Regions from separate parts of the Mesorhizobium sp. M0833 genome, predicted to be linked through region 2. Evidence: riboswitches for the same ligand, from Rfam matches in the RefSeq annotation. Region 2 holds a riboswitch; the other holds the start of a gene.
What was found. Region 2 has a riboswitch for thiamine pyrophosphate ahead of thiC (phosphomethylpyrimidine synthase ThiC). Riboswitches for the same ligand answer to the same signal wherever they lie in the genome.
Positions count from the first base shown of each region.

Region 1: it holds a riboswitch for thiamine pyrophosphate, as region 2 does, so the genes downstream of both, thiB (thiamine ABC transporter substrate binding subunit) here and thiC (phosphomethylpyrimidine synthase ThiC) in region 2, are expected to answer to the same signal.

Region 1 is NZ_JAMYOQ010000002.1:121,676-130,007, reverse strand. Features, by position in the region: gene NKH98_RS02770 (ABC-F family ATP-binding cassette domain-containing protein) at 1-607, opposite strand, end outside; gene NKH98_RS02765 (thiamine diphosphokinase) at 609-1,253, opposite strand; TPP riboswitch at 1,394-1,508, shown strand; gene thiB (thiamine ABC transporter substrate binding subunit) at 1,552-2,565, shown strand; gene thiP (thiamine/thiamine pyrophosphate ABC transporter permease) at 2,806-4,425, shown strand; gene thiQ (thiamine ABC transporter ATP-binding protein) at 4,422-5,213, shown strand; gene NKH98_RS02745 (M48 family metalloprotease) at 5,468-6,937, shown strand; gene NKH98_RS02740 (RNA polymerase factor sigma-32) at 6,951-7,808, opposite strand; gene NKH98_RS02735 (amino acid ABC transporter substrate-binding protein) at 8,134-8,332, shown strand, end outside.
Region 2 is NZ_JAMYOQ010000046.1:16,103-24,434, reverse strand. Features, by position in the region: gene NKH98_RS30515 (ABC transporter ATP-binding protein) at 1-166, shown strand, start outside; partial or broken gene NKH98_RS30510 (cyclic nucleotide-binding domain-containing protein) at 522-850, shown strand; gene NKH98_RS30505 (Fic family protein) at 1,015-2,559, shown strand; TPP riboswitch at 2,727-2,843, shown strand; gene thiC (phosphomethylpyrimidine synthase ThiC) at 2,947-4,782, shown strand; gene thiO (glycine oxidase ThiO) at 4,779-5,780, shown strand; gene thiS (sulfur carrier protein ThiS) at 5,749-5,946, shown strand; gene NKH98_RS30485 (thiazole synthase) at 5,950-6,723, shown strand; gene NKH98_RS30480 (thiamine phosphate synthase) at 6,720-7,325, shown strand; gene NKH98_RS30475 (hydroxymethylpyrimidine/phosphomethylpyrimidine kinase) at 7,316-8,077, shown strand.

The DNA.
Region 1 (8,332 bases), on a different contig from region 2:
AGCCAAAGCCCTTGTCGAGACGGCGGGTCTGGCCGCGGTCGAGCCAGATTGTGGCGCGTGACACGCGCTCGAGAAAACGGCGGTCATGCGAGATGACGACCAGTGCCGAGGAGGTGCGGGCAAGCTCCTCCTCCAGCCATTCGATGACCGACAGGTCAAGATGGTTTGTCGGCTCATCGAGGAGGAGAATGTCGGGCTCCGGCGCCATGACGCGGGCGAGTGCCGCACGCCTCGCCTCGCCGCCGGAGAGGTCGTTCGGCCGTTCTTCGCCGGTCAGGCCGAGATGCTCCATCAGATAGGTGGCGCGATAGGGATCGTCGGCGGGCCCGAGCCCCGCCTCGACATAGGCGCGGACGGTCGCAAAACCTTCCATGTCGGGCATTTGCGGCAAGTAGCGCACGGTTGCCGAAGGCTGGCGGAAGACTTCACCGTCCTGCGGCTCGATCAGCCCGGCGGCGATCTTGAGCAGCGTCGACTTGCCCGAACCGTTGCGGCCGACCAGGGCGATCTTGTCGCCAGCTGAGGCCGTCAGGGCGGCACCGTCGAGCAGCGGCGTGCCGCCAAAGGTCAGCTTTATCCCGTCGAGATTGAGAAGCGGCGGTGCCATGTCAGCTTTCAGGTAAGGGAAAAGGATGCGCGAGCAGCAGCGCGCGGCCGCTGGCCAGCGCGATTTCCAACCGGCCCCTGACCTCGTTGGAAATGGTCAGCGACGAGCCGAACGCAACCTCGACATGGTCGAGCGGCCATTTGGCACCGGTGACGCTCAGGCCGGCGAGATCGGAGAAGCCGAGCACCGAAAACAGCGTGCCGTCGGCATAGTCGAAGCCAGTCTTTCCGGGCAGCAAGGGAATGCCTTCCTGTGCGCCGCTGGTCAAAAGCACGTCCGTCCCGCCTTCCGCCAGCCGGACGCTCAGCGCCAGATGCAGGAAGATGTGATCGGTGCGTTTGCCGCCGAAAGCACCTGCGAGCACAAGGCTGGTCGCGCCGCGTTCGAGCGCGGCGGCGATAGCGAGTTCACCGTCGGTCTTGTCCTTTTCGGCGGAAAACACCTGCCGTGGCACAGCGGCCAGATCCTCCGGCAACTCGGCAGGCACGGAATCGAAATCGCCGACCCAGAGTTCCGGCCTCAGGCCCAGCATACGGGCATGGCCGATGCCGGCATCCGCAGCGATGACGCGCGAGCCTTCGACCTGGCGGTCGAGCAGCGGCGTGCGGATGAGATCGCCGCCAAGCAGGATGGTGAATTTGCTCATATCTCGTGGCCCTTACCAGCCCTGCCCCAGAAACGGAAGAATGAAACGGAAGATGAAACGGCAGACGAAACGGAAGGCTGGGCTTTGGATGCCCGGCAAACTTCCGCTTGCGCGGCACTTCGGCCGGGCCTATGTGTCGAGACGCTCTAACGGGGTGCCGGACGCGATCTTCGCGGACCGGCTGAGAGGCAAGACTGCCAACCCGCTGAACCTGATCCGGTTTGTACCGGCGGAGGGATTAGACGTTTCGGACAGCCCGACGCCTCAATTCCTTTCAACGCGAACGAAGGAGGCGCCGATGCGCAGTTTTTTCCACTCTCTTGTCCCGATTGTCCTGCTTGCGGCATCCGCGCTCGCCCTGCCAGGGCAGGCATCGGCACAGGATAGACTGACCATCTATACCTATGAAAGCTTCACCGCCGATTGGGGTCCGGGACCGGCGGTGAAGAAGGCCTTCGAGGCCGAGTGCAGTTGCGTCATCGAATTCGTCTCGGTCGCTGACGGCGTGGCGCTGCTCAACCGTGTGAAGCTGGAAGGGGCCGCCACCAAGGCCGATATCGTGCTTGGCCTCGATACCAATTTGACGGCGGACGCCAAGGCAACCGGCCTGTTTTCGCCGCATGGCACCATATCGGATGTCAGCGTGCCGGGCGACTGGCGCGACGATATTTTCGTGCCGTTCGACTATGGCTATTTCGCCGTCGTCTACGATACCGAAAAACTGAAGAACCCGCCGAACAGCCTCAGGGAATTGGTCGAGGGCGATGCCGGAGAGAAGATCGTCATCCAGGACCCGCGCACCTCGACGCCGGGCCTTGGCCTGCTGTTGTGGGTCAAGTCGGTCTATGGCGACAAGGCGCCCGAAGCCTGGGCCAAGCTCAAGGCAAAGGTGCTGACGGTGACGCCAGGCTGGAGCGAGGCCTACGGTCTGTTCACCAAGGGCGAGGCGCCGATGGTGCTGTCGTATACCACGTCGCCGGCCTACCACATGGTCGCCGAAAACACCGAGCGCTACCAGGCGGCGTCCTTCGAGGAAGGCGAATACCTGCAGATCGAAGTTGCGGGGATCACCACCAAGGGCGCGAAGAACCCGCTGGCGGAAAAGTTCATCGCCTTCATGACCGGACCGAAATTCCAGGATGTCATTCCCGAAACCAACTGGATGTTCCCGGCCGGCAAGACCGACAAGCCGCTCAATCCGGCGTTCGACAAGCTTGTCAAACCGACCAAGACCTTGCTGTTCAGCCCGGAGGACGTCGCGGCCCACCGCAAGGCCTGGGTCGATGAGTGGCTGGCGGCGATGAGCAAGTAGCTTTGGCCGATTGATCGAAGATGATCGCTCTACGGCGCCCCCCTCTGTCCTGCCGGACATCTCCCCCACAAGGGGTGAGATTGGCAGTTTCAGCGCTCCGCTCATTCCAGCAACATCGGCGACTGGCGAAAGCCGCCGTGCCGTCCGATCTCCCCCCTTGTGGGGGAGATGTCCGGCAGGACAGAGGGGGGCGCGAAGGAACGCAATCCTCACTAAGAATCTCGAATCTGGTGGTCTAGCGTGCAACGCGCACCATCATCTGACTCCCGCATCACCGCCGGCATCGTCGCGCTCGCCGCCATCGCGTTGCTGATCGGCGGTGCATTCACCGGGCTCGTCGTCGAAGCCACACGTGACCCGTCCGGTGTCGCCTCCGCCTTCGATTCGTATCTCTTGCGTATCGTCCGTTTCACGCTCTGGCAGGCTCTGCTGTCGACCCTGCTCTCCGTCGCGCCAGCGCTGTTCGTCGCGCGTGCCCTGTCGCGGCATCCACAGTTTTTCGGGCGAGGCTTTATCCTGCAGCTTTTCGCCGTGCCACTGGCGCTGCCGGCCATTGTTGCCGCACTCGGTGTCTTGGCGCTCTATGGCCGCGCCGGCTATTTTGCCGGCACGCTGGGCGCGCTAGGCGGCCAGAGCTGGCCCGGCATCTATGGCCTGTCGGGCATACTCGTCGCCCATGTCTTCTTCAACCTGCCGCTGGCGACGCGGCTGTTCCTGGAGGCGTTGCAGACCGTGCCGGCCGACCAATGGCGGCTGGCGGGCCAGCTTGGCATGGGTGCTGTGCCGGCCTTCCGGCTGATCGAATCGCCGCCGCTGCGTGCGGCCTTGCCGGGCGTTGCCGGGCTCGTTTTCATGCTGTGCATCACCTCCTTCACCATCGTGCTTACGCTCGGCGGCGGACCCAGCGCGACGACGCTGGAGGTTGCCATCTACCAGGCGCTGCGTTTCGACTTCGACCCGGCGCGGGCTGTGACGCTGACCCTGCTGCAGATTGCCCTGACCTTCGTGGTCGTGCTGGCCTTGACGCGGCTTGGCGCCAATATGACCGGCGACGCCAATCTGCCGGTGGCGCCGCGCCGGTATTTTTCAGCCGGTGCGGCCGAGACCGTGCTGAACGCGCTGGTGATCGGGCTGGCACTGTTCTTTGTCGCCGGGCCGATGGCGGCCACGCTGGCGGCCGGGCTTGGCGCCGATCTCGGCCGCCTTGCCGGCGAGAGCGCGGTGCGGCAAGCGACGGCGACCAGTGCCGCGCTGTCCGTCTTATCGGCGCTGCTCTCCCTGGCGCTGTCGCTGTCGCTGGTCATGGCGCGCCGGGCGCTGGCGCTCACCCGGCGGACAGGCGGGCGGACGGTGCTCGAACATCTGGCCGACACCGGTGCGGGGTTCGTCCTGGTGGTGCCGCCCATCGTCATCGGCGCCGGCTGGTTCCTCTTCCTGCGCACCGTCAGCGATGTCTTTGCGATCGCCCCTGTCATGGTCGTTGCGGTCAATGCGGTGATGGCGATGCCGTTCGCCATCCGCGCCATCCGCCCTGCCTATGACGCGGCGAGCGAACGCCACGAACGGCTTTGCGCACAGCTTGGCATCTCGGGCTGGAACCGGTTGCGGCTGGTCGACTGGCCGTCGCTGCGGCGGCCGCTCGCCACCGGCTTCGCTTTCGCCATGGCGCTGTCGCTCGGCGATCTTGGCGTCATTGCGCTGTTCGGCAGCGATTCCGTGCAAACCTTGCCCTACCTGCTGCTGGCCCGCATGGGCAGTTACCGCACCGAGGATGCGGCCGGGCTGGCGCTGCTGCTCGGCCTTGTCTGCCTGGCGCTGGTGCTGACCGCGGACTGGATGGGAAGGAGGGAGAAAACATGATGCCGATCAGCCCGGAACGGTCCATTTCGGTGGAAAAAGGCGCGGCCGTGCGGCTCGATAATGTCTCGTTCAGCTATGGTGAAACGCCGCTTATATTCGATGTCGATTTCCCGGCGTCGGAAATCACCGCCATCATGGGGCCGAGCGGTTCGGGAAAGTCGACACTGCTTAATCTGGTGGCCGGTTTCGAGGCGCCACGGTCAGGCCGCGTGCTCATCGGCGGCGCCGACGTCAGCACCGCGCCGCCATCAGCGCGGCCGGTATCGATGGTGTTCCAGGAAAACAACCTGTTTGCCCATCTGTCCCTCGAGCAGAATGTCGGGCTCGGCCGCTCGCCTTCGCTCAGGCTGAGCGAGGCTGACCGCGCCGCAATCGCCGCAGCGCTGAAGCGCGTCGGCCTGGCCGGCAAGGAAAGCCGACTGCCGCGCGAACTCTCCGGCGGCGAGCGGCAGCGCGTCGCGCTCGCCCGGGTTTTAGTGCGCGACCGGCCGGTACTCTTGCTCGACGAGCCGTTCGCTTCGCTCGGACCGGCACTGCGCGACGACATGCTCGACCTGGTGGCCGACGTCCATTCGGAGCAGCGCATGACGGTGCTATTCGTCACGCACCAGCCGGACGATGCGCGCCGTATCGGCCAAAACATGGTTTTCCTGGACGGTGGCACGGTTGCCGCGACCGGCGCCGCCGCCGATTTTTTCGTTGGGGCTGGACCGGAGGCATTCCGACGCTATATCGGCTCGGGTCCGTTTGCAGCTGGATCACGAGATGTTGCCCGGAAGCGGACATAATTTATGGTCAAACCGAAGGAAGGCGAAGCGGCGCTTGCTTGCCATGGTCGAGGTAGTGTGGCTAGGTCCGCCAGGAGCTGGTCCGGCTTAGACCGTGATTTGCCCTTGCTGCCTCGTATCTGTCGGACGCACGAAGGACGCCGTAGCACTTGATTTTGCGCGTGATGCTTTCCGGAAATCGCGCCCGATTTTCGCGGTCACGTCCCGGGACTTGAAAGGAAGCCGATCTGCCGACCGGCATCGACAATCGGAGGGTGAAACCGCTGGCGCGCTTTCTGGCGCTGGCCGGTCTTGCCGTGGCGCTGGCAAGCTGCCAGATGTTCACGCCTCCCGACGTGCAGGAATCGGGCTTCCAGCCCTCCGACAAGCCGATTACGGTCGACAATGTCGCCGCTAACAGCAGGCTCGCCGAACTGGCGAAGGCGCAGCACCCGCGCATCCTCGCCACCTATGGCGGCGAGTATTCCGACCCCAAGCTCGAGCGCATGGTGGCCAAGGTCGTCGGCAGGCTGACCGTGGTGTCGGCCAACCCAACCCAGACCTACCGCATCACCATCCTCAACTCGCCCAACGTCAATGCCTTCGCGCTGCCGGGCGGCTATCTCTACATCACCCGCGGCCTGCTGGCGTTGGCCAACGATTCAGCCGAGCTTGCCGCCGTCATCGCGCATGAGATGGGCCACGTTACGGCCAATCACGGCCTGCAGCGCCAGCAGCTGGAAGCCGAAGAGGGGTTGGCGACCAAGGTCGTTTCGGACGTGCTCGGCGACAACCCGACGGCCAAGGCGGCGCTGATCCGCGGCAAGCTGAGGCTGGCCCAGTTCTCGCGCAATCAGGAGCTGGAGGCCGATGCCATCGGCATCAAGTCGATCGGCGAAGCCGGTTTCGACCCCTACGCCGCCGGCCGCTTCCTGCAGTCGATGTCGGCCTATACCGATTTCCGCTCGATCAGCGGCGCCACCGACGCCAGCCTCGACTTCCTGGCGACGCACCCAAATACGCCGCAGCGTATCGATCTCGCGCAGCGCCACGCCCGCCAGTTCGGCGCGCCCGGTGTCGGGTCGCGCGACCGCGATTCATTCCTTGCCGGCATAGACGGGCTGCTCTACGGCGACACGCCGGAGGAAGGCTATGTGCGCGGCGAAACCTTCCTGCATCCTGGCCTCGGCGTGTCGTTCTCAGTGCCCAACGGCTTCATCATCGACAATTCGGCGGCGGCGGTGACGGCCACAGGCCCGGGCGACATGGCAATCCGCTTCGACGGCGTTTCGATCGACAAGGACCGCTCGCTGACCGACTACATCCGCAGCGGCTGGGTTGCCGGCCTCGACGACAGCAGCGTGCGTCAGGAAACGATCAACGGCAACGAAGCGGCGACCGCGCATGCCGGCGCCGATGGCTGGCAATTCGATATTGCGGTGATCCGCGCCGGCGGCCAGGTCTACCGCTTGCTGACTGCTGCACCGTCGGCCAGCACCTCGCTGAGCATGGTGGCGCGCTCGGTCAGCGGCTCGTTCCGTATTCTGAGTGCAGCCGAGAAGGCTGCGCTGAAGCCGCTGCGTATCCGCATCGTCACGGTGCAGCCCGGCCAGACAATGGGCTCGCTGGCCGCGCAGATGGTCGGCGTCGACCGCAAGCTGGATTTGTTCAGGGTACTCAACGCGCTGTCGCCGGGTGCCGCGGTTTCGGCCGGCGACAAGGTCAAGATCGTCACCGACAAATAGCAGCCGACGCGATTCAGGCTGCGAGAAATTCCGGATTCTGCTTTACCAGCGCCGCCTTGAGCTTTTCCATGGCGCGCGCCTCGATCTGGCGGACACGTTCCTTGGAGATGCCGAGCGTCTCGCCGAGCGCTTCGAGCGTCGCGCCCTCGTCGCTCAGCCGGCGCTCCTCGATAATCCTGAGCTCGCGCGCATTGAGAGCGCCGAGCGCCGTCTTCAGCCAAACCGAGCGGCGTTCGACGTCGATCGTGTCGCCGACGACCTCATCGGGCAGCGGGTCATCCGAAACCAGGAACTCCATCCGCTCGGTTGCGCCCGCGTCGTCGGCAAGCGGCGTGTTGAGCGAGCTGTCCGGCGCCGAAAGGCGGGAATCCATCATCGCCACATCGGCCTCCGATACCCCGAGAGCCGCCGACACTTCGCGGTAGAGCGTGGCATTCGACGTCTGCTCGGCGCCGTTTGCCAGGCGGGCGCGCAGACGCCGCAAATTGAAGAACAGCGCCTTTTGCGCGGAGCTGGTGCCGCCGCGCACGATCGACCAGTTGCGCAGGATATAGTCCTGCATCGAGGCGCGGATCCACCATGTCGCATAGGTCGAGAACCGCACCTCGCGCTCGGGCTCGAAACGGGCCGCGGCCTCCAGCAGCCCGACATGGCCTTCCTGGATCAGGTCGCCCAGCGGAAGGCCGTAGTGGCGAAACCGCGACGCCATGGAAATGACCAGCCGCATATGCGCGACGGTAATGCGGTGCAGCGCGTGCTGGTCATTGTTTTCCTTCCAGCGCAGCGCCAGGAGATGCTCTTCGTCACGTTCCAGATAAGGGGCTTTCATCGCCGCGCGAACCATGGTCCGTCCTGCACTGTCTTCCATCATGCCGCGCTCCTGCTTCAGGCGTTGCGGTGCGATCGAATCGTGAGTTGGCGCCGATGGTTGAAATGGCGGCGCCGCGCCCTACAACAGCGAAGAACGTGCCATGCGGGGGAATGTTCCCCCGGACTGTCATGTCGATTGCGCTGTTCCAGGCGATTCGCCACCGGCCTTGACTCAGCCGGATGGCGCCGGGAACTGCTGGTTGAGAATTGGATTTCAAGGGCGCGAGATTTTTGAAATTTAGTTTCTTATTCCGGCATCGCGCCTCTGTCATTTTCCGGCACTCGCAATGACGCCGGACATCGGCCAAGGACGGGATCACAGAAAAATGAAATGGCTCAAATCGCTTATTATCGCCGGAACGCTGCAGGTTCTGGCCATCGCCGCCGGTCATGCCGGCGCCAATCTCGACCAGATCAAGCAGTCCGGCGTCTTCAAGGTCGGCACGGAAGGAACCTATGCGCCCTTCACCTATCATGATGCTTCCGGCGCGCTCGTCGGCTTCGACGTCGAGATCGCGCGGGCCA
Region 2 (8,332 bases):
GTCGAAGCGCATCTTCGCCGGAAATAGCAGCACCTACTTTGTCGAGCGTGCTGGCCAGACGCTCAAGGTGATTGTGCTGAACACCGGTGCCGTCAGGCTGCCGGAAGGTCAGGATGTCGTGCTGCGTTGGTCGCCGGAAAGCACGGTCTCGATCGTGTCGGGGTAGTAGGCCAAAGATGCACCACTGACCGACTCAGATGGGGAGTGTGGATGGCATGGCGTTTGTGATGGCAAAAAGATTGCAGCATTCCTGGTTGAGGTCGGCGCCTCAATTTCCCTGAGCGACAGGATCGGTCGGTGTATTTGGATGGTGTCAATCCGGCGCCCTCTTCTCTCCCGGATCGTGCATGGTACCCCGAAAACCGTTCTGCATTGCTCCCAACGGCCTGACGATCCTGCGCAGCATTGGGCCAGACCGCTAGCGCCTCTGCGCTAGGTAATTTCCCGGAGGGACATAACCGAATTTCGCGGCCTGCGGAATCGCGCGATTGCCGTGTCACGGACCAACCGGGAAAACAGCCATGCACGCCCAATCCACCTCCAGAATTTCGCTGCCGTCACACTCTTTGCAGTCGAGCCTGCCTGCAGCATTCGATCCGACACCGCTACAGCCGGTCAGCTTCTTTCCCTCCGGTTCGGAAATCTATGCCCAAGGTGAAAAAGCCGGAGCCTTCTATCAGGTCGAGTTGGGCGGCGTCCGTATTTACCGCCTGCTTGCGGACGGCCGCAGGCAGATAAGCGCCTTCCATCTGGCTGGAGAGACATTCGGCTCGAAGCCGACACCACCCATCATTTCTTCGCCGAAGCCATCAATGCCACGGGTGTGCGCGTCTTTTGCTTTGCCACTGGTGCAAAATATCGGCCGGTGGCGGAATTGTTACTTTGTCGACTTCAGCAATGTGTTAGAATCGTTTTTCGGAAAAAGTGGCCTTGTGGCATCAATTTTCATGGAATAGGATCATTTTTCAGAGTTTTGCGGAACTGACCAAAATTCGATAGAAGGCTTCGCTTTTCATGCCTGCGGCGCAACAGCACCAATTTTCAGGTCCTGTTACTGTTTTTCAGGAAATCCGCCTTCCTGAAAGGGCCACCCCGGCCGGGTACAGCGCCCTGATAGGAGCCTACAGGCTCGCCGTGCCCTTGCCCCGCACGTTGTTCGCTACTGGCGAGCATCATCGCATTACCGAACGGGATGGCTGGCGGATCATGACTCCCCGCCATGCCCCAAATCCTACCCTCGAAGGTCACCTGACCTTCGCGCTCAAGTACGAGGGACTGGACCTTGCCGTCCTCAAGCGGCTGTTCCAAGTGACCGGTCCCGCGCCGATCGAGGCGCTGGTCCGTGAAAGTCGGACCGGCAGTTATGCCCGCCGCATCTGGTTTTTATATGAATGGCTGAGGGGCGCGCGCATCGATCTGCCGGACGCGGATGCCGGACGATACGTTCCGGTTGTCGATCCTGAGCTGCAGTGGCCCGGACGCGAGAAGACCGCTTCGCGCTACCGTGTAAGGGACAATCTCCCCGGCACGCGTGAGTTCTGCCCTCTGGTGTTCCGCACCAAGATTCTCGAAAAATTCATCGGCCTTGAACTATCGAGGCGCGCGGAGGCAATCGTAGCGGACGTGCCGCGCGACGTCCTTGCTCGGACCGCCGCCTTTCTTTTGCTCAAAGACTCGCGATCAAGTTACGCGATCGAGGGCGAGCGGCCGCCGCAAGATCGCATCCAACGCTGGGGCCGCGCGATCGGCGAAGCCGGCCGCCGGCCAATAGATCGCGATGAGCTGCTGCGTCTGCAAAGAATTGTACTCGGCGACGCCCGTTTCGTCAGACTGGGCTTCCAAAAAGAAGGAGGATTCGTCGGTGGGCATGACCGAGACAACCGCATGCCCCTGCCCGATCATATCAGCGCTCGGCCCGAGGACCTGCCGCAGCTAATTGATGGAATGGTGGCCTTCGATCAAGGCGCGGCGCAAAACCTTGATGCAGTTATAGCCGCCGCAATTCTCGCCTTCGGCTTTGTCTACATCCACCCGTTCGAGGACGGAAACGGCCGCATTCACCGCTACCTAATCCACCACGTTCTTGCCATGCACGGTTTCAATCCGCCGGGAGTGGTCTTTCCCGTCTCAGCGGCGATCCAGGACAAGATCAACGAGTACAGGGGCGTGCTCGAGAGCTATTCGCAACGCCTTCTGCCGTTGGTTGAATGGGAACCGACGCCCGAATTCAACGTCCGGGTTCTGAATGACACCGGTGATTTCTACCGTTTCTTCGATGCAACCCCACACGCCGAATTCCTCTATGCCTGCGTTCAGCGGACGATCGAACGGGACCTTCCGGAGGAAACCGCTTTTTTGCAGCGCTATGACCAATTTCGGCGGCAGGTGGACGCCTCTATCGACATGCCCGAGCGGCTGACGGACCTGCTCTTCCGTTTCCTTCACCAGAATGGTGGCCATCTGTCCAATCGCGCATGCGAAAAGGAATTCGCCGCGCTGACCAATGAGGAGGCAGGGAGAATCGAGGCCATCTACGCGCAAACCTTTGGTGGCAAGTGAAGGCGTAACCTTCACAAGGATCTTCAGGCCAACGGTTGCGATCCTTATCCCGGCCTTCGTCACCAACTCTTGGTTTGTCGAGTTTTTTCCGCACCGTCTGACCGACCGCCGATCACGGCCTCGGCCCAAATGCGCTTGACAAATCGACGCCGGCCCGTTCAACCTGAGGCATTCACCAGGGGGGTCCCGGCAAGGGGCTGAGATACTGCTGGCTTTCGCGGCGCAGTGACCCGTTGAACCTGATCCAGTTCATACTGGCGTAGGGACGGTGCAAGCGCTTTGCGGGAGTTTACGCCCCAGGTCCTGTTTCGGCAGGTCAACCAAAGCGTCTTTTCATCCTTCCGGCACAGAACTGGGTCTCCAATGCATGAGCAAAGGAGCCTCAAGATGAATGCCCTCACCCCAGCCGTCTCAACGGGACCGCTGCCTGCCTCACGGAAAATCCACAAGCGCGGCACCATCCACCCACAGATCAGGGTGCCGATGCGCGAAATCTCCGTCCATCCGACGGCCGGCGAGCCGCCCGTCACCGTCTACGATCCGTCCGGCCCTTATACCGACCCGGCTGTCGAAACCAGCATCGAAAAAGGCCTAGCCCGACTTCGCCACGAATGGATTTTGGCGCGCGGTGATGTCGAGGCCTGTGACGGGCGCCATGTCCGGCCGGAGGACAACGGGTTCGCTACGGGCGAACGCCTGACGCCAGAATTTCCCATTCGCAACCGGCCACTCAGGGCCAGGGTCGGCAAGGCGGTGACACAGCTTGCCTATGCGCGCGCCGGCATCATCACGCCCGAAATGGAGTTCGTCGCCATCCGCGAGAACCTTGGTCGAGAGATCCTGCATGGCAAGCTTGAGCGTGACGGCGAGGCTTTCGGCGCGACGCTGCCCGATTTCGTGACGCCGGAATTCGTCCGAGAGGAGGTGGCGCGCGGACGCGCAATCATTCCCGCCAACATCAACCATCCCGAGAGCGAACCGATGATCATCGGTCGCAATTTCCTGGTCAAGATCAACGCCAATATCGGTAACTCCGCCGTCACCTCGTCCATGGCCGAAGAGGTCGAAAAGATGGTGTGGGCGATCCGCTGGGGCGCCGATACGGTGATGGACCTGTCGACCGGCCGCAACATCCACAACATCCGCGACTGGATCGTGCGCAACTCGCCGGTGCCGATCGGCACGGTGCCGCTCTACCAGGCGCTCGAGAAGGTTGGCGGCATTGCCGAGGATCTGACCTGGGAGGTCTACCGCGACACGCTGATCGAGCAGGCCGAACAGGGCGTCGACTATTTCACCATCCATGCGGGCGTGCGGCTGCACTACATCCCGCTGACCGTTGACCGGGTCACGGGCATCGTCTCGCGCGGTGGCTCGATCATGGCCAGATGGTGCCTGCACCATCACCGGGAAAGCTTCCTCTACGAACATTTCGCCGAGATCTGCGACATTTGCCGCGGCTATGACGTGTCCTTTTCGCTGGGCGACGGCCTTCGTCCCGGCTCGATCGCCGACGCCAATGACGCAGCACAATTCGCCGAACTGGAAACGCTCGGCGAGTTGACAAAGATCGCCTGGGCCAAGGATTGCCAGGTCATGATCGAGGGGCCGGGCCATGTTCCCATGCACAAGATCAAGGAGAACATGGACAAGCAGCTCGAAGTCTGCGGCGAGGCGCCCTTCTATACGCTTGGGCCGCTGACGACCGACATCGCACCGGGCTACGACCACATCACCTCAGGCATCGGCGCGGCGATGATCGGTTGGTTCGGCACCGCCATGCTCTGCTACGTCACGCCCAAGGAGCATCTCGGCCTTCCCGATCGCAACGACGTCAAGATCGGCGTGATCACCTACAAGATAGCTGCCCATGCCGCCGACCTGGCAAAAGGTCATCCGGCGGCGAAAGTCAGGGATGATGCCCTTTCCCGCGCGCGCTTCGAATTCCGCTGGGAGGACCAGTTCAACCTGTCGCTCGATCCCGAAACCGCGCGGTCCTTCCACGATCAGACCTTGCCCAAGGAGGCGCACAAGCTGGCGCATTTCTGCTCGATGTGCGGGCCGAAATTCTGCTCGATGCGTATCTCCCACGACATCCGCGCCGAGGCGCAGAAGGAGGGCATGGCGGCGATGGCGGCGAAATACCGCGAGGGCGGCGATCTCTACATACCGGCTGACGAGACCCGCGCACCGGCCATGCCACAGGCGCGTGCGCCATCATGAGGGTGCTGGTCAAAGGGGCCGGCGTTGCCGGCCTCACCGCCGCCTTCGAGCTCGCCGCACGCGGCGCGGCGACCACCGTTGCCGAGACAAGGCCTGCCATCGAGGGCAATGCGTCGTGGTTCGCCGGTGGTATGCTCGCGCCATGGTGCGAGCGTGAAAGCGCCGAGCAGCCGGTGCTGGATCTCGGACGCGATGCTGCCGACTGGTGGGATGCGGTGCTACCGGGTCAGGTGATACGTGCCGGAACGTTGGTCGTGGCCGCGCTGCGTGATACTGGCGAGCTCGACCGGTTCGCCAGCCGCACGTCGGGATATCGGCGGGTCGCCGAAGACGAAATTTCACTCCTGGAACCCGACCTCGCCGGCCGCTTCTGGCGCGGATTGCTCTTCCCCGATGAGGCTCATCTCGACCCGCGCCAGGCGATGGTAGCACTTCACGACAAGCTCGCGGCCATGGGCGTCGAATTCCGCTTCGGCGCCGACGCCCAGCCTGTTTCCGGTTTCGATCGTCAGATCGACTGCACTGGAATCGCAGCAGCCGATGACAGGCTGCGCGGCGTTCGCGGCGAAATGCTGATCCTGCGCACGCCTGATCTCTCGCTGTCGCGCCCGGTCAGGCTGCTGCATCCGCGCTTTCCGCTTTATGCGGTGCCGCGTGCCGACACGCAGTTTATGATCGGCGCGACTATGGTTGAAAGCCAGTCCGCCGGACCGGTGACGGCGCGTTCGATGATGGAACTGCTCGGTGCCGCCTATGCCCTCCACCCGGCTTTTGGCGAGGCCGGGATCGTTGAAACAGGTGTCGGCATCCGTCCAGCCTTTCCCGACAATCTGCCGCGCGTGGAGGCACTTGGAACTTCCGTCGCGATCAATGGACTCTATCGCCATGGTTTTCTTCTCGCCCCTGCCATGGCGCGCCAGGCTGCCGACCTCGTTTTCAATCAAGACGCAACCAAGGAACTTGCTCATGAAACTGATGGTCAACGGCGAAGCGCATGAGGTTGCCGCCGCCACGCTGGCCGAACTGCTTGCCGCGCTCGACTATGAGGGCGATTGGCTGGCGACGGCGGTCAACAGCGACCTCGTGCACAAAGCCAAGCGGGCGGAATTCCAGTTGAGCGACGGCGACCGGATCGAAATCCTCTCGCCCATGCAAGGCGGTTAGACCATGTTAGAGCTTTATGGAACCGAGCTTCCGTCGCGCCTGCTTCTCGGTACCGCTCAATATCCTTCGCCGGCCATCCTTGCCGAGGCCGTCAAGGCGTCGGGAACCTCGGTGGTGACCGTCTCGCTGCGCCGCGAGATGGCAGGCGGCAGGGCTGGCGAAAAATTCTGGTCACTGATCCGCTCGCTCGGCGTCAGAATCCTGCCCAACACTGCTGGCTGTCACTCCGTCAAGGAAGCGGTCACGACCGCGAAAATGGCGCGCGAGGTCTTCGGCACCAGCTGGATCAAGCTCGAAGTGATCGGCAATCACGACACGCTGCAGCCGGACGTGTTCGGCCTGGTCAAAGCCGCGCGCATCCTGTGCGAGGACGGTTTTGATGTATTCCCTTATACCACCGATGACCTTGTCGTCGCCGAGCGGCTGCTGGAGGCGGGCTGCAAGGTCTTGATGCCATGGTGCGCGCCGATCGGTTCGGCGCTGGGGCCGGTCAACATCACAGCGCTGCGCTCGATGCGCGGACATTTCCCTGGCGTCCCGCTGATTGTGGATGCGGGGCTGGGACGACCTTCGCACGCGGCCACCGTCATGGAACTCGGCTTTGACGCCGTCCTCCTGAACACAGCGGTCGCCAGGGCGGCCAATCCGGTCGGCATGGCGCGTGCGTTCGGCAAGGCGGTCGACGCCGGCCGTGAGGCTTTCAGTTCGGGAATGCTTGAACCGCGCGACGTCGCCGTGCCATCGACACCGACGATCGGCAGAGCAGTTTTTTCATGAAGCTCGATCCCTTCTACCTGATCGTCGACAGCGCTGCCTGGATCGAACGGCTAGTGCCACTCGGCGTCAGGCTGGTGCAGCTGCGCATCAAGGATAGGGACGAGGTCACGCTGCGCTCGGAAATCCGCCGCGCGAACGACGTCTGCGCGGTCCATGGTTGCCAACTGATTGTCAACGACTATTGGCGACTCGCCATTGAGGAAGGCTGCGACTTCGTACATCTCGGCCAAGAGGATTTGGCTGCGGCTGACCTGCTGGCGATTAAGTACGCCGGATTGAAGCTCGGGCTTTCGACCCACGATCATACCGAACTGGAAACGGCGCTAGCGGCCGAGCCGGACTATGTGGCCCTGGGGCCTATTTATCCCACTAGCCTCAAGAAGATGAACTGGGCGCCGCAAGGGCTCGAGCGGATCAGCAAATGGAAGCATCGGGTAGCGCCGATCCCATTGGTCGCCATCGGCGGCCTCAACCCCGACCGGCTCGACAGTGTCTTTGAGGCTAGTGCGGACAGCGCGGCCGTGGTGACCGACATCACGCTCAACGCCGATCCCGAAACGCGCACGCGAGAATGGATCGAAAGGACAGAGAAATGGCGCTGAGGCGAGAACCGCATGTGCTCGTCGTTAGTGGTTCGGACTCCAGCGGGGGCGCCGGAATAGGACGCGATATCGAGACGATCTCCTCCCTTGGTGTGCGCACCTGCCTGGCTGTCACCGCGCTGACGGTGCAAACGCACGAAACCGTCATGGCAGTCCATCCTTCTCAGCCCGATCTCGTGGCCGATCAGATGCGCGCTGCGCTGCAGGCCAACAATGTGACGGCCATCAAGATCGGCATGCTCGCAACCGCTGAGATCGTGGCTGGCGTTGCCGCCGTGCTGCGCGAAAATCCGCAGGTGCCGGCAGTGCTCGACCCGGTTCTGGTCTCCACTTCAGGTCGAGCGCTACTCGAAACGGACGCCATCGCCGCCATGAAACGTGATCTGATGCCGTTTTGCCGTCTGGTCACACCCAATCTTTTCGAGCTGGCGCTCCTTGTTGGCGCTGAACCGGCGGCGAACGAGAGCGATGCGGTGAGACAGGGACGGAAATTGCTGGCCGCCGGCGCGCAGGCCCTGCTGATCAAGGGCGGCCACGCGGCGGGACTCCGATCGACCGATATTCTGTTGCACTTTGATCAAGAACCAATCCGCTTTGACACACCGCGACTTGCCGTATCGATGCGCGGGACGGGCTGCATGCTGGCCAGCGCGATTGCGGCGCATCTGGCGAACGCGAGCCCACTCGAAAACAGCGTGCGCAAAGGCAAGCTGTTTGTGTTCGAGCAGCTTCAGAAGAAGGCAGCCGAATGACCGCGGCATCTCCCGGCCCAGTCAAGCTTAAGTCCGCGTCGCTCGCCGCGAGATTCTCGACGATACGGCTCCCGCTCACATCTTCGATCATGCGCACGCGCGGTTCGCTGTCGAGAGTGACGCCAGACTCCTCCGGGGCGAGTAAGTTCGTTCACTGGCGCAGATCAGATCGTGCCAAGATAGAAAACAATCGTCGCACATGACGGTCGCACCTCGATACGGCTTGATCTGAGCGACGGTCGAGGGCGCTCAAAG